2 regions of the Mesorhizobium sp. WSM4847 genome follow, and region 2 is predicted to be linked to the other one. Evidence: riboswitches for the same ligand, from Rfam matches in the RefSeq annotation. Region 2 holds a riboswitch; the other holds the start of a gene.
The links. A riboswitch is a leader RNA that binds a small molecule or an ion and turns the genes downstream of it on or off. The one in region 2 is predicted to bind S-adenosylmethionine.
Positions count from the first base shown of each region.

Region 1: another riboswitch for S-adenosylmethionine. It lies ahead of metX (homoserine O-acetyltransferase MetX); the one in region 2 lies ahead of AC0L28_RS22075 (O-succinylhomoserine sulfhydrylase).

Region 1 covers NZ_JBVVPY010000013.1:164,974-172,845, forward strand. Annotated here, with positions in the region: gene AC0L28_RS20185 (ABC transporter ATP-binding protein/permease) at 1-504, shown strand, start outside; gene AC0L28_RS20190 (DUF1194 domain-containing protein) at 699-1,469, shown strand; gene metW (methionine biosynthesis protein MetW) at 1,541-2,155, opposite strand; gene metX (homoserine O-acetyltransferase MetX) at 2,214-3,383, opposite strand; SAM riboswitch at 3,504-3,581, opposite strand; gene hisC (histidinol-phosphate transaminase) at 3,754-4,863, shown strand; gene AC0L28_RS20210 (prephenate/arogenate dehydrogenase family protein) at 4,870-5,805, shown strand; gene AC0L28_RS20215 (sugar kinase) at 5,897-6,820, opposite strand; gene AC0L28_RS20220 (DUF2125 domain-containing protein) at 6,874-7,872, opposite strand.
Region 2 covers NZ_JBVVPY010000015.1:160,575-168,446, reverse strand. Annotated here, with positions in the region: gene mmsA (multiple monosaccharide ABC transporter ATP-binding protein) at 1-319, shown strand, start outside; gene mmsB (multiple monosaccharide ABC transporter permease) at 316-1,608, shown strand; gene araD1 (AraD1 family protein) at 1,892-2,884, shown strand; gene AC0L28_RS22085 (ABC transporter substrate-binding protein) at 3,062-3,835, opposite strand; gene AC0L28_RS22080 (2'-deoxycytidine 5'-triphosphate deaminase) at 3,928-5,058, opposite strand; SAM riboswitch at 5,148-5,225, shown strand; gene AC0L28_RS22075 (O-succinylhomoserine sulfhydrylase) at 5,299-6,486, shown strand; gene AC0L28_RS22070 (ceramide glucosyltransferase) at 6,532-7,686, opposite strand.

The DNA of each region.
Region 1 (7,872 bases), on a different contig from region 2:
ATCGGCATGCCGGCCGGAGAGGTGCCGGCCTTCGTTCCCCGAAAACCCTATTTCCCGCTCGGCACGCTGCGCGAGGTGCTCGACCACGCCGATGCCGCGGTCAGCGACGCCGAGATCTCGGCGGTGCTTGCCGAGGTCGGTCTCGGGCGGCTGTCATCCTCGCTCGACCGGTCGGCGCGCTGGGAGCGCGAATTGAGCGATGACGAGCAGCGCCTGCTTGCCTTTGCCCGGCTGGTCTTGCGGCAGCCGAAATGGGTGATCATCGACGAGGCTTTGGACACGTTCGACGGCGCGACGCTGCGGCGGGTGCTGTCGATGCTGGAGGCGCGTCTTGCCGACGCCGCGATCCTCAATATCGGCCGTGGCCAGCACAACATTGAATTCTTCCCGCGCTCATTGGCGATCGTGAAAGATTTCGAGCGACCGGCTCTCAAGCCAGTCCGTGTCAGGGCCGGCGCGATCGAACCACCCCCGGCCGTCGCCAAAGCCCGCCAACAGGCATAGCCGGCCGCAAGCTTTATTTTGCCGTGATCGCGGCGAAAGATTGCCGGCATCGTTCGGAAGCCTGCGGCGTTGGATTCATGCGACACGCTTTGAGTCTTTGCTTCGATGCTTGTCGTTACCCCAAAACCGCTGCGCGCTTTTGGGCGACCTGCGTCAGCCTGCTTGCCTGCCTTGCCCGTGCCCAGGCAGCACCTTTGGCCGCGCCTGCCGACACCATTGCCGTGGACGTCGAACTGGTGCTGGCGGTCGACATCTCGCACTCGATGGACGAAAAGGAATTCGCCCTGCAGCGCGCCGGCTATGTCAAGGCGCTGCGCCACCCCGACTTCATCAATGCGGTGCGTTCGGGCGTGAACGGCCGCATTGCGCTGGCCTATTTCGAATGGGCAGGCACCGTCCGCGACGACGCCGTCATTGCCTGGCAGGTCATCGACGATGCCGAGAGCGCCGAGGTATTCGCCGGCAAGATCGAGGCGCGCCCGTTCAGGAGCTTTCGCGGCACCTCGATTTCCAGTGCGCTCGCCTTCGGCGCGAAGCTTTTGGATGGAGCCGCCTTCGACGCGACGCGCAGCGTCATCGACATCTCAGGCGATGGCCCCAACAATATCGGGATGCCCGTCGCCACGACACGCGACGCCGCGATAGCAAAGGGCATCGTCATCAATGGCCTGCCGATCCTGATCAGCCCGTCGCCCAGCTTCAGCCATCTCGACCAATACTATGCGGAGTGCGTCACAGGCGGGCCAGGCTCCTTCGTGCTGCCGGTCTATGCCGCTTCGGAATTCGTGACCGCCATACGCCGCAAGCTGGTCCTCGAGGTCAGCGGTGTTACCGATCCTAATGCCGGTCCCGGGGCCGATCCCGGGTCCGTCCCGGTCGACGCGGCAGCACCGGTCGACTGTTTGCAAGGCGAGCGCGGTCGGCGGTTTTTCTCCGATCCGTATTTTCCGGAACTTGATCGTTAGACCTCAACGAATGGCGATCAGTCCCAGATGTCTCCGGACTCGGGCCGGCTGGCCGAAGCGACGGGTCGCCGTTATCGCTTCAGCAGGAACACCGCCTGCTGGCCAAAGAAATTCCAGAACCACCATGGCATCGACAGGCCGATTTTCTGGCCATTGGCGTCGAGCGCGGTTGCCTTTTCCACCGTTGCGCCGAGCTCTTCGCAGAGATTGACGAAGTCGCGGATGGTGCAGAAATGGATGTTGGGCGTGTCGTACCAGGAATAGGGCAGGTCCTTGGTCACCGGCATCCGCCCTTCGATGAACAGCGAAAGGCGTACCCGCCAGTGGCCGAAATTGGGGAAGGAGACGATGGCGTGCTTGCCGATCCTGAGCAACTCGTCAAGCACCAGCTTCGGGTTGCGGGTCGCCTGCAAGGTCTGCGACAGGACGACGAAATCAAAACCCTTGTCGGGATAGAATTTGAGGTCCTTGTCGGCGTCGCCCTGGATGACGGACAGGCCGCGCGCCACGCATTCGTTGACGCCGCGCTGCGACAGTTCCATCCCACGGCCGTCGACCTGCTTCGTTGCCTGCAGCAATTCGAGCAGCAGGCCATCACCGGAGCCGACGTCCAGCACCCGCGACTGCGGCGGGATGAGATCGGCGACGACTTCGAGGTCGACGCGCTGGGCGTGGTTGACACTCATGATCGTGCCTCTTGACTGGCGCATGACCTTGACCCGAAAAGTCTGCAACTTTTCGGGGTCATGCGCTGAGCCCTCTGGCGCGGGCCGCCGACGCGATGAAGCCGTTGATGGCCGCGAACAGCTCCGGCTCGTCGAGCAGGAAGGCGTCGTGGCCGCGATCGGTCTCGATCTCGACGAAAGACACCGAGGCGCCGGCCGCGTTCAGCGCATGAACGACCGAGCGGCTCTCCTCGGTCGGGAACAGCCAGTCGCTGGTGAAGGAGACCAGGCAGAAACGGGTCTTGGTGCCGGCAAAGGCGTCGGCGAGCCGGCCGCCATGGTCGGCGGCAAGGTCGAAATAGTCCATCGCCCTGGTCATGTAGAGATAGGAGTTGGCGTCGAAGCGGTCGACGAAGGTCATGCCCTGATGGCGCAGATAGCTCTCGATCTGGAAATCGGCGTCGAAACCGAAGGTGAGTGCTTCACGATCCTGCAGGTTGCGGCCAAACTTCCGGTGCAGGGCCGCCTCCGACAGATAGGTGATGTGAGCGGCCATCCGCGCCACGGCCAGCCCCTTTTCTGGACGCTTGCCCTGCTCGAAATATTTGCCGCCATGCCAGTCGGGATCGGCCATCACCGCCTGCCGGCCGACCTCATGGAAGGCGATGTTCTGCGAGGAATGACGCGCGCCGGTGGCGATCGGCAGCGCCGAGAAAACGCGCTCCGGATAGCTCGACGCCCATTGCAGCACCTGCATGCCGCCCATCGAGCCGCCGAGCACCGAGAACAGCTTTTCGATGCCGAAATGGTCGACCAGCATCAACTGCGCCCGCACCATGTCGCGGATGGTGATGATCGGCAGGTCGAGCCCGTACGGCTTGCCGGTGGCGGGATTGGTCGAGGCGGGGCCGGTCGAGCCGAGGCAGCCGCCGATGACGTTCGAGCAGATGACGAAGAAGCGGCTGGTGTCGATGATCTTGCCGGGGCCGATCAGCACTTCCCACCAGCCCGGCTTGCCGGTCACTGGATTGGTGCTGGCGACATGCTGGTCGCCGGTCAGTGCATGGCAGACGAGGATGGCGTTGGAGCGGGCGTCGTTGAGCGTGCCGTAGGTCTTGTAGGCGATCTGGAACGGCGACAGCAGCGTGCCGGCATCGAGCTTGAGCGGCTTGTCGGCGCCGAACCGCAACACCGGGCTCGACGGCTCGTCGGCCTCGTTGTTGGTTCTTTTCGTGCGCAGCGCGACCATCGCATCCTCTTACATTAACCCATCGTGTTTTCCGAAAGTCGATTAAGATTTTCGGGTCGATGCGACTGTCCGGCCGGCTGCGGACAACAAAAAAACCGGCATTGCCTTCGCAAAGCCGGTTACAAGATGCAAACGGCCCTTTAGCGAGTTGTTTAACGTGGCTGCAAGCCGACCGGCCAAATCACCACGGGATTTCGCCTTCTTCTAGGACCGGCGCGCCTCGCCGTCAACGGCCAGCCACGCACCGATCATTGCCGCCTCTCGACATTCCAGGCCACGGCTTGTATTTCCGCGGCGGCTTCCAGTGTGGCGGATCCGAAATTCGCATCGCGTTGGAGCAGCGGAAGCGTTCTCGACGGATTTTTGCAATATGAACCAAGTATCGGATCAGGCACGTCCAACGCCCCGCGCGGGGATCATGGACATCGAAGCCTATGTGCCGGGCAAAAGCACGGCGCCGGCCGGCGTTGCCAAGGTCCACAAATTGTCGTCGAACGAGAACCCGCTCGGCCCCTCGCCGAAAGCAATAGAAGCCGCGCGCGACGTCGCGGCCAAGCTCGACATATATCCCGACGGCACCGCCAGGCGCCTGCGGGAGGCGATCGCCGAGGTGCATGGCCTCAACCCGGCGAACATAGTTTGTTCCAATGGTTCCGACGAGATTCTGGGCCTGCTTGCGCAGACCTATCTCGCGCCGGGCGACGAGGCTGTGATCACCGAACACGGATTCATGGTCTACAAGATCTACATCCAGTCGGCAGGTGCTGTCCCGGTCTCGGTCAAGGAAACCAAGGAGCGCGCCGACGTCGATGCGATCCTCGCTGCGGTGACGCCGCGTACGCGGATCATTTTCCTCGCCAATCCCAACAACCCAACCGGCACCTATTTGCCGTTCCAGGAGGTGCGCCGCCTGCATGCTGGCCTGCCTCGAAACGTGCTTCTGGTGCTGGATGCAGCCTATGCCGAATATGTCCGCCGCAACGATTATGAAGCCGGCGTCGAACTGGTGGCTGGTGCGGAAAACGTGGTTATGACCCGCACCTTCTCCAAGCTCGGCCTTGGCGGTGCGCGGATCGGCTGGATGTACGCGCCGATGCATGTCATCGATGCGATCAACCGGGTGCGGGGTCCCTTCAACGTCAACGCGACGGCAATCGAGGCCGGCATTGCCGCGATCCGCGACCGCGCCCATGTCGAGCGAAGCGTGGCGCATAACGAGACCTGGCTGACCTGGGTCAGCGAGGAATTGACCAGGCTCGGACTGCGGGTGACGCCGAGCGTCGGCAATTTCGTCCTCATCCACTTTCCCGAGGACAAAAAACATTCTGCGGCAGCCGCGGACGATTACCTCTGTGCGCGCGGCTACATATTGCGGCGCGTTTCCGGTTACGGCTTCCCAAATGCGCTGCGCATGAGCATCGGCACCGAAGAGGCCAATCGCGGCGTTGTCGCCGCCCTCGCGACATTTCTGAAAAGCTAGAACACCATGACATCACCGATGTTCGAAAAGATCGCGCTGGTCGGCATCGGCCTGATCGGCTCGTCGCTGGCCCGCGTCATCCATCGGGGAGGCCTTGCCGGTCACGTCGCCATCTCGACGCGCAGCGAAACGACGCTGGCGCGGGCGAAGCAACTCGGCCTCGGCTCCTCCTACACGACTGATGCGAAAGAGGCGGTCGGCGATGCCGACCTGGTCATCGTTTCGGTGCCGGTCGGTTCTTCAGGCGAGGTCGCCGAGGAAATCGCGCCGGCGCTGAAGCCGGGCGCCATCCTCACCGATGTCGGCTCGACCAAGGCGTCCGTCATCGCGCAGATGCAGCCGCATGTGCCTGCCGGCGTGCATTTCATTCCCGGCCATCCGCTGGCCGGCACTGAAAAATCGGGTCCGGACGCCGGCTTTGCCGAACTGTTCGAAAACCGCTGGTGCATCTTCACGCCGTTGCCCGGCACCGATCCGGCCGCCTTGGAAAAGCTCTCGGAATTCTGGCGCCGTTGCGGCTCCAACATCGATACGATGGATCCCCAGCATCACGACATGACATTGGCCATCGTCTCGCACCTGCCGCACATCATCGCCTATAACATCGTCGGCACCGCCGACGACCTGGAGTCGGTGACCAAGTCCGAGGTCATCAAATATTCGGCCTCCGGCTTTCGCGACTTCACGCGCCTTGCCGCTTCCGACCCGACGATGTGGCGGGACGTCTGCCTGCACAACAAGGATGCCATCCTCGAAATGCTGGCGCGGTTCTCGGAGGATCTGGCCTCGCTGCAGCGGGCGATCCGCTGGGGCGACGGCGAAAAGCTGTTCGACCTGTTCACCCGCACCCGCGCCGTGCGCCGCTCGATCATCGAGGCCGGCCAGGACATCGACGTGCCGGACTTTGGCCGGCAGGCAGTCGAGCATCCGGCCAAGGGATAGAGCATCGGACCCCGTACCGGTTTTAGGTGAAATCCGATGCTCAAGCAAAAGATAGAGGGCGGTACCATCCGATTTGAAGGCCGCCTCGCGCTCAATCCGGCCAGTGAGCTGCCATCATCGCCAGTGTCTCGGCCCTGTCCGGCGCGCCCAGCCTGCCGCCGAAGCGCAGGCATTTGAGCGCGGCGGCGGTGCTGGCAAACCGCAATGTCCGTTCGATCGGCATCGCCTCGGCCAGCCCGACGGCAAAGGCGCCGTGGAACACGTCGCCGGCGGCAAGTGTATCCACTGCCTTGATCCTTGGCGCCGCGACATGGCGCACCGACGCCACCGAGTGGTCGAACCACCAGCTTCCCGCTGCGCCGCCGGTCACCGCTACGAATGCATCGGTGCGTCTGGCCAGCGCTTCACAGGCCTCCTGCGGGCCTTGCTCCTCGCCGCAGAGGATGAACGCCGCCGGCTCCGACGCGACGATGTGCGAGGCGAGCGGAAACAGCCGTTCCAGCACGGCCCGTGGCGCGGTGTCGGCATCGAGTATGGCTGGACGGCCGTTTGCGCGCGCCGCCGTCAGGGCCAGAGCTGCCGCGCCCGGCCAGCGCACGTCGACCAGGACGGCGTCGAATGCGGTGAGATCCTCAGTGGGGGGCGCTTCGGGGTCGGCCTGCGCGAGCTTGTCATAGAACGGAACAATAATGCGCTCGCCATGCGTGTCGACCAGGATGGCCGACAGTGCCGACCGCGCCCCGGCGACGCGCCGGACAAAGCTGCAATCGACGCCTTCGGCCTCAATGCCTGCGACCAGCTGATCGCCGACGAGGTCGTCTCCCGCGCTCGCCCACAGCGATACCTCCGCGCCGAGGCGGCGTGCGGCGCAGGCCGCACTCGAAGCCATGCCCGAGGCGATCTGGACGCCGTCGGACGCGATGAACTTGCCCTGACGCGCCGGAAGCGTGTCGACGCGAAGGATCGTATCGAGCGTCAGCGCGCCAACACTCAGGAGCTTCACCGGGCGGTTCATCTATCTTCCTGTTTGGCCATAGTCTTTCCGAACTGGAGGTTCGCAATCATCGCCTAATCGACCGGCTTGATGCTGCCCAGAGGGATAAAACCGAGCGAGGCCTTGCCCTTGACGATCTTGAGCGGCATCGACGGTTCGTTGCCAAGCAGCGCCAGCCCGGCAAAGCCGGTTTTGATCTGGCTCTTCTGCTCGGGAATGGCTTTGCCGAGGATTTCCGCCACCGCCTTCGGATCGCTGAGCCTGATCATCAAATCGGCGTCGATCAGCCCGTCGGCATCGACCGAGACCGGCCCGGAAACGGTGACGCGCGCGCTTCCCGACGACAGATCGAGCTTGCCGATATCCACCGCCTGGCCGCGCAGGCTCTCTGTTTGTGTCTTGATCAGCGCCACGCCGTTCTTCAGCGTCACGTCGCCGCTGCCGTCGAGCGGCGGCAGCACGCGGCCATCGATCGCGCCCGGATCGATTTCGAGATCGGTAAAACCCCCGGCATAGTCGATGTCCTGGCCGTTCGGACGCAATTCTCCGACCGCTGTCCCAGCGCTGAACAGCTCGACCGGGTCTGTGCCATCGGCGGGATCGGTCTGGGCTGACAGAGCCTCTGCCTCCAGTGAAACGCGCCGGGGCAGGGGCCAGGACAGTTTGACGTTCGCTCGCAGATTATCCCAGTCGATCCACAGCGGCGCCATCCCCGGCACGGCGGTCCTGAGCGGCCCCTGCAGGTCGGCGCCAGGGGACAGGATCTGGGTGATGTGCGTGACTGCCTTGAGGCTGCCGAGCGAGGCGGCGACGTTCCTGCTGTCGTCCTGATAAGCCAGGCTGTCGCAGGTAACGGCGAAGCTTAAGGGGTAGCCGCTGACCGTGAGATTGACGCAGTCAGCCTCGATGCCATTGCCGTTGAACTCGGCCACCGCTTTGCCGGCTTCGCTCTTGACCTTGTCTGCCAGGTAGAACCAGCCGGCGCTGTAGAGGCCAAACAGCACGACGATGAAAACGCCGAGCCAGAACAGCCGGCGGAGAAAATTCGGCGGGCGTTCGTCATTTGACGTCAT
Region 2 (7,872 bases):
CAATCTATCGGGCGGCAATCAACAGAAGGTGGTGCTGTCGAAATGGCTGTTCGCCAATCCGGAGGTGCTGATCCTCGACGAGCCGACGCGCGGCATCGACGTTGGCGCCAAGTATGAAATCTACACGATCATCGCGCGGCTCGCCTCGGAGGGTAAGGCGATCATCGTCATCTCGTCCGAGATGCCCGAACTGCTCGGCATCACCGACCGTATCTATGTCATGAACGAAGGACGTATCGTCGGCGAAATGGCGGCGAGTGATGCCAGCCAGGAAAAGATCATGCGCGCCATCGTTCGCGGAGAAGGAAAAGCATCATGAGCACCGAAAGCGGTCCCGTCCCGAAAAGCGGCGTCGCCGAAGATGTGCAGCAAGGGCCGCGCATCGCTGTCTCGGCGCTGGTCACCAACCTGCGCGAATACGGCCTGATCCTGGCGCTTATCGCCATCATGGTGTTCTTCCAGTACACGACGTCCGGAACGCTGTTCAAGCCGGTGAACTTGAGCAACCTGGTGCAGCAGAACAGCTTCATCATCGTGATGGCGCTGGGCATGCTTCTGGTGATCGTCTCCGGCCATATCGATCTCAGCGTCGGCTCCGTCGCCGGTTTCATCGGCGCGCTGGCGGCGATGATGATGGTCATCTGGCCTCTCGGCCCTTTCAGCAATCCGCTGGTGGTGTCGATCATCTGCCTGATCGTCGGGGGTGCAATCGGCGCGGCACAAGGCTACTGGATTGCCTATCACCGAATACCGAGCTTCATCGTCACGCTGGCGGGGATGCTGATCTTCCGCGGCATCTGCCAGGCGCTGCTGGGTGGGGGGTCTTCCGTGGGGCCGCTTCCGGTCGGCTTCAAGGCGCTCAGTTCCGGCTTCATTCCCGACGTGATCGGCTCATTGACGCTGATACCGCCGGTGGTGAACGCCGCCGGCAAGACAATCGTCGGCAGCGGCCTGACGCTGCACATGACGACGATCGTGCTCGGCATCGTCGCCGTGGTCGCCTATGCTTATTTCGGGCTCAGGGCACGGCGCAGCCGCGAGCGGCATGGCTACGAAGCCGAGCCCTTCTCGCTGTTCGTCGTCAAGACCCTGGTGACCAGCGCCCTGGCGCTGTTCCTGGTCTACCAATTCGCCACCTACAGGGGTCTGCCAATCGTTCTCGTGGTGATGGGCGTGCTGATCGCGCTGTTCGTCTTCGTCACCAAACGCATGACGGTCGGCCGCCGCATCTACGCAATGGGCGGCAATGCCAAGGCGGCGCAGCTATCGGGTATCAAGACCGAGCGGCTGACCCTGATGGTGTTCATCAATATGGGCGTGCTCTCGGCGCTCGGCGGGCTGATTATTGCGGCGCGCCTTGGCCAGGCGGTGCCGGCGGCCGGCCTCGGCAGCGAGCTCGACGTCATCGCCGCCGTGTTCATCGGCGGCGCTTCGGCGATGGGCGGCGTCGGTCAGGTTGTTGGCGCGGTGGTCGGCGGTTTCATCATGGGCGTCATGAACAACGGCATGTCGATCATGGGCGTCAATGTCGATTGGCAGCAGGTGGTCAAAGGCCTGGTGCTGCTCGGCGCCGTGGTCTTCGACGTCTACAACAAGAACAAGGCATGAGGGAACTCATGCATGTCGCCAAACGTGTGCAGCGTGTTGGGACAACGGCACGCATGAAAGCAAGGATCAAAGCGGGCCCGTTTTCAAACGCGGCGCGCTTTTAGGAGGCACGGGTCACATCGCGGCGCTGCCGGGCGACGCAAGGAAGTCCCCCTAGGGGACCGGGCCCGCGAGCGCAATCCGGACGAAGAATTTCACCCGTGGCGCGGACACCGTCCGAGCTGCGCCAGGAAAAGCTTGCCAGACCGGCAGGCCGGCCAAGGCAATTGAGAGAGGGTACGTCATGCTGATTTCCCAGATCCTCGACGAGGCGGAGACCATCCGCGTCGTCGCCCGCAACGGCGGCAAGACCAGAATCATCAACGGCGCCCGCAGCGTCTATTCGCTGGCGATGGAGGCCGCGCGCACCGGCACCGGGCTTGTCGCCCTCATCGAGCGCAAAGGTTTTGGTGAAGCGGTCGACCTCGATGCCGCCTACAAGAAGGGGCGGCTGTTGTCGCCGATCAACCATCCCGACCCGGCGCATCTCCACCTCACCGGCACCGGGCTGACACATCTCGGCTCCGCCGCGACCCGCGATTCCATGCACAAGAAGCTCAGCAGCGACGGCGAGGAGCAGCTCACCGATTCCATGAAGATGTTCCGCATGGGGCTGGAGGGCGGCAAGCCGGCCAAGGGCCAGACCGGCGTGCAGCCGGAATGGTTCTACAAGGGCAACGGCACCATGGCAGTGGCGCCCGGTGCGGCACTTCTGTCGCCCGCCTTCGCCGAGGATGCCGGCGAGGAGCCGGAAGTCGCCGGCATCTATGTCATCGGCGACGACGGCGTCCCGTTCCGCGTCGGCTTCACGCTGTCAAACGAGTTTTCCGATCACGTCACCGAGCGCGTGAACTATCTTTTCCTCGCGCATTCCAAGCTGCGCAACGCTTCGTTCGGACCGGAGATCCTGATCGGCGAGCTGCCGTCCGACGTCAGGGGTTCCTCGCGCATCCTCCGCGACGGCCAGCTGCTGTGGGAAAAACCGTTCCTGTCGGGCGAGGCGAACATGTCGCACACCATCGCCAATCTCGAACATCACCACTTCAAATATTCGGCCTTCCGCCAGCCGGGCGACGTGCATGTGCACATGTTCGGCACCGCGACACTGTCCTTCGCCGACGGCGTCAGAACCGAGGCCGGCGATGTCTTCGAGATCGAGGCCAAGGATTTCGGCCTGCCGCTGCGCAACCCACTGGAAATCGAGCAGCCAGTGAAGGTGGCGGTGAAGGCGCTGTGACGGCGTGATCTCCCCCCTTGAGGGGGAGATGTCGCCGAAGGCGACAGAGGGGGTCGTCTCGCGTAGAGCGCCAGCCCCCTGCGTCTGCGATAAAGAGAGCCGGGCCCGGCCGGACCGACCCCCTCTGGCCTGCCGGCCATCTCCCCCTCAAGGGGGGAGATTGGCAGCTTCGACCTCTCAATAAATATCGAAGTCGAAATATTTGGCCTGGATCTTCTTGTAGGTGCCGTCTGCGACGATCGCGTCGATCGCGGCGTTGAGCTTTTCGCGCAGCGCATTGTCTTCCTGGCGCACGGCGATACCGGCTTCGGTCTCCGTGCCCTTGACGTCGCCGACCATCTTGCAGCAGTCGTCGCTCGACTTCTTCATCCAGTCCATCAGCACGAATTTGTCTGAAAGGACGGCATCGAGACGGCCGTTCATCAGATCGGCGACCGCCTCCTCCTGGGTTGGATAGAGCTTCGCCTCGGCGCCGGCCTTGCCATAGACATCCTGGGCATAGTCGGCCTGGGTGGTCGAAGCCTGGGCGCCGACTGTCTTGCCGGCGAGTGCCGCCGGTTCGGTCGAGGCAATATCGCTGTCCTTCAAGGCCACCAGCGAAAGCGGCGTCGTATAGTATTTGTTGGTGAAGGAGACCTGCTTCTTGCGCTCCTCGGTAATGCTCATGGACGCGATGATGGCGTCGAACTTTTTGGCCTGGAGCGCCGGGATCATGCCGTCCCAGTCCTGCGTGACAAGTTCGCATTCGACCTTCATCTGAGCGCAAAGCGCATTGGTGATGTCGATGTCGAAGCCGACGAGCTTGCCATCCGCGGTGATGGTGTTGAACGGCGGATAGGCGCCTTCAGTGGCGATCTTCAACTTTTCCTGTGCTTGCGCCGACAGCGACCCGACTGACATCGCCAGCATGACGGCTGTTGCTGCCGATGCGATCCATCTTGAAATCTGCATTTTTGTTCCCCTTGTTCCAACTGTATTGACGGCTAAGACAGCCAAGCACGACCCGTAAGGTCAGGCAAGCAGGGTCTGATCATAGCGGGCGATCAGCGCGCGGCGCGAAAATGCTTGGACAGTTTCAGGCCCTGCGCCTGATAGTTCGAGCCGAGATCTGTGCCGTAGAGCGCCTGCGGCCGCTTCAGCATGTGCTCGTAGACCAGCCGTCCGACGATCTGGCCGTGATCGAGGATGAACGGCACTTCGTGGCTGCGCACTTCGAGCACGGCCCGGCTGCCGGTGCCGCCCGAGGCCGAATGGCCGAAACCCGGATCGAAGAAACCGGCATAGTGGACGCGGAATTCGCCGACCAGCGGATCGAAGGGCGTCATCTCGGCGGCATAGAGCGGCGGCACATGCACCGCTTCCTGGCTGACGAGGATATAAAATTCGTCCGGATCGAGCACCAGTTCGCCGGCGCCGCTCTTGTAGAGCGGCTCCCAGAAATCGACGACATCCTGCGCAGCGCGCTTGTCGACATCGACCAGGCCGGTGTGGTGCTTGCCGCGGTAGCCGACCAGCCCGTCCTTGTCACCATCGAGGTCGATCGACAGTGCGATGCCGCCGCCGGAAATGTTCGGCGGCTCGGTGGCGACGAGCGTCTCGGCACGGTGCAATTCGTGCAGCTCGCTTTCCGACAAAAGCGCATTGCCGGTGCGGAACCGGATCTGCGACAGCCGCGAGCCGGCGCGGACGACGATCGGAAAGGTGCGCGGGCTGACTTCGAGATAGAGCGGGCCGTTGTAGCCGGCAGCGATCTTGTCGAACTCGTGGCCGCGATCGGTCATCACCCGGGTGAAGATGTCGAGCCGCCCGGTCGAGCTTTTTGGGTTGGCCGAGGCGGAAATGTTTGCCGGAAGCGCCAGGCTCTCGAGCAGCGGCACGATATAGACGCAGCCCGTCTCCAGCACCGCACCATCGGTGAGATTGATTTCGTGCAGCTTCAGGCGGTCGAGTTTTTCAGCAACCCTGTGGTTGGGGCCGGGCAGGAAGGAGGCGCGCACACGCCAGGCCTTGTCGCCAAGCCTGAGGTCGAGGCTGGCCGGCTGGACCTGGTCGGCGTCGAGCGCGCGCGGCGACTTCAGCGCGCCCGACTGGTACAGCGCGGAAATATCCTGATCCGGAAGAATGCCTGTCTGCCGCAAAGTCTGGCTCCGCTCGAAGGCCGGGCGTGGTCTCATCTTGTCGCAGGTTCTTGCCGTGGAACCCGCTGGTACAAACCTCTTAATCATGCCGGCAATTGACGCAAGCGCGGTGCAGGTCTAAAGGATCGTTATCCCGTGGTGATTTGGCCGGTCGGCTTGCAGCCACGTTAAACAAGTCGCTAAAGGACCGTCGGGCCGAAAGGCCGTACGACCGGTTGCGACTTTCGCGGCCGGTTTTTTTGTGTTTGGACCATTTTTTGTGTTTGGAACAAGGTGATGACGAGCAAAACGCGCAACTGGAAGCCTCAGACCGCCCTCGTGCATGCAGGAACGCTGCGTTCCGGCTTCGGCGAAACCTCCGAGGCGATGTATCTCACGCAAGGCTATGTCTACGATACGGCGCAGGCGGCAGAAGCCCGCTTCAAGGGCGAGGAACCGGGCTTCATCTATTCGCGCTATGCCAATCCGACGGTCGACATGTTCGAGAAGCGCATGTGTGCGCTGGAAGGTGCCGAAGATGCCCGCGCCACCGCGTCCGGCATGGCGGCGGTGACGGCGGCGTTGCTGTGCAGTGCCCGGGCGGGCGACCACATCGTGGCAGCGCGCGCGCTGTTCGGCTCCTGCCGCTGGGTGGTCGAGACGCTGGCGCCGAAATACGGCATCGAGGCGACGCTGGTCGACGGCACCGACATCGCCAATTGGGAAAAGGCGGTCAGGCCCAACACCAAGTTGTTCTTCCTTGAAAGCCCGACCAATCCAACGCTGGAGGTCGTCGACATCGCAGCCGTAGCCTCGCTTGCCGATTCGATCGGCGCGCGGCTGATCGTCGACAACGTCTTTGCCACGCCCTTGCAGCAGAAGCCGTTGCAGCTCGGCGCCCATATCGTCGTCTATTCGGCGACCAAGCACATCGACGGCCAGGGACGCTGCCTCGGCGGCATCATCCTGTCGGACAAGAAGTGGATCGACGAGAATTTGCACGACTACTTCCGCCACACCGGTCCCAGCCTCTCACCCTTCAATGCCTGGACGCTGCTGAAGGGGCTGGAGACGCTGCCGCTGCGCGTTCGCCAGCAGACAGAAAGTGCCGGCCGGATCGCTGACTTCCTCGCCGAGCGATCGGAAATTGTCCGCGTCATCTATCCCGGCCGCGCCGATCACCCGCAGGCGGCGATCGTCAAGAAGCAGATGTCGGGCGGCTCGACGCTGATCTGCCTCGACGTCAAGGGGGGCAAGCAGGCGGCCTTCGCCTTCCAGAACGCGCTCGATGTCGTGCTGATCTCCAACAATCTCGGTGACGCCAAGAGCCTGATCACCCATCCGGCGACGACGACACACAAGAATCTGAGCGACGAGGCGCGGGCCGAACTTGGCATCGGGCCAGGCACGCTCAGGCTGTCCGTCGGACTGGAGGACACTGACGACCTGCTCGAAGACATCGAGCAGGCCTTAGCCGCCAGATAGGGATACGCGCCGAACTGCTGCGCTCTGATCTGCAAAGCGGCGCGGTCAGGCGCCCGACGGCGACTCTTCCAATTCCGCAACGGCGCTGGTTTGGATGGTCATCGTGTTGCCGCGCCAGTCGACAGCACCGCTGAGCCAGCCGCGCACCCAGATGGCGGGAAGCATCACGTCCCGCGCAACCATCGCCGGGATCATGCGCAGCGACAGGTGCCAGCCCTTGGCCGAGGCGAGAGCGCATTCCGGCAGATAGGCGACTATCAGCACGGCGACGGCGGTAGCCGGCAGGCTGAAACCGGCGCCTGCTGCCGCAACCAGCGCCAGCACCAGCGGCGGCGCCGCTCCGATCAGGATCTCGGGCGCGAAGAACAGTGGGAATGTGACGCGACGCAGGCGTGCCCAGCGGGCCTGGCGCGACCAGATTTCGCCAAATGTGCGCAAGCCGAGCGGCTGCTCGAAGGGCGAGGCAACGAGATTGACGCGCAGTCCGAGCCCGTTGACAAGCTTGGTCGCAGCGGCATCCTCGGCAATCTCCGCAGCAAGCGCACGGATGCCGCCATTGGCGTCGAGCAATGGCTTGTTCCACAGCATGCTCTTGCCCTGGGCAAAACCGAGGCCGAGCGCCTCGCCGGTATATTGCCAGCGCGCCTGCAGCGTATTGAGGAAAGCGCATTCGACCTCCGCCCAGATCCCGTCCGGCCGCGAGCCGATCGGCGTCGAGCAGACGAGGCCGGTGTCCTGCCGCCATGCCGTCATCAGATGCTGGACATAGTCCCTCGGCATCAGGACGTTGGAATCGGCAAGGACGACCCAGTGGTGGCGCGCGGCCTCCCAGCCCTTCACGCAATTGTTGAGTTTCGGATTGCCGCTGATGCGGTCGTCGCCGACGAGCAGCCGGGCCGGCACGGCCGGAAAGCGGGCGATCGCATCGGTGATCCGCCCGACCACCGGGTCGTCGGCATGGGCGACGCAGAAGATGAGCTCATAGTGCGGCCAGTCGAGCGAGAAGGCGCGCTCGAGCGTCTCCTCGGTAAACGGCTCGACGCCGCGCGACGGCACGACGATCGACACCGGCGGCGCCTTGGCGGCTGGCGGCGTGATCCTGCCAGGCCGCTTCAGCTTCAACGAAGCGAGCAGGATGCTGGCGAGATTGACAACAAGCAGAACTATGGAAAGCAAGGCGGCTGTGACTGTCAATTCCATCAATATCTGGTCGCTCCAGAAAAAACCGGCCGCATGAAGCCGTTTTCAACAGTTCGACAGAATGCTGAGTCGCCCGGCCCTGCACACCATCCCCGGCCCTGCACACCATCATTGTCACGTGTCACTTAAATGACATTGTTGTTCGGCACCTGCGCTTAACAAATTCGGGCAACGATGGCAGACACC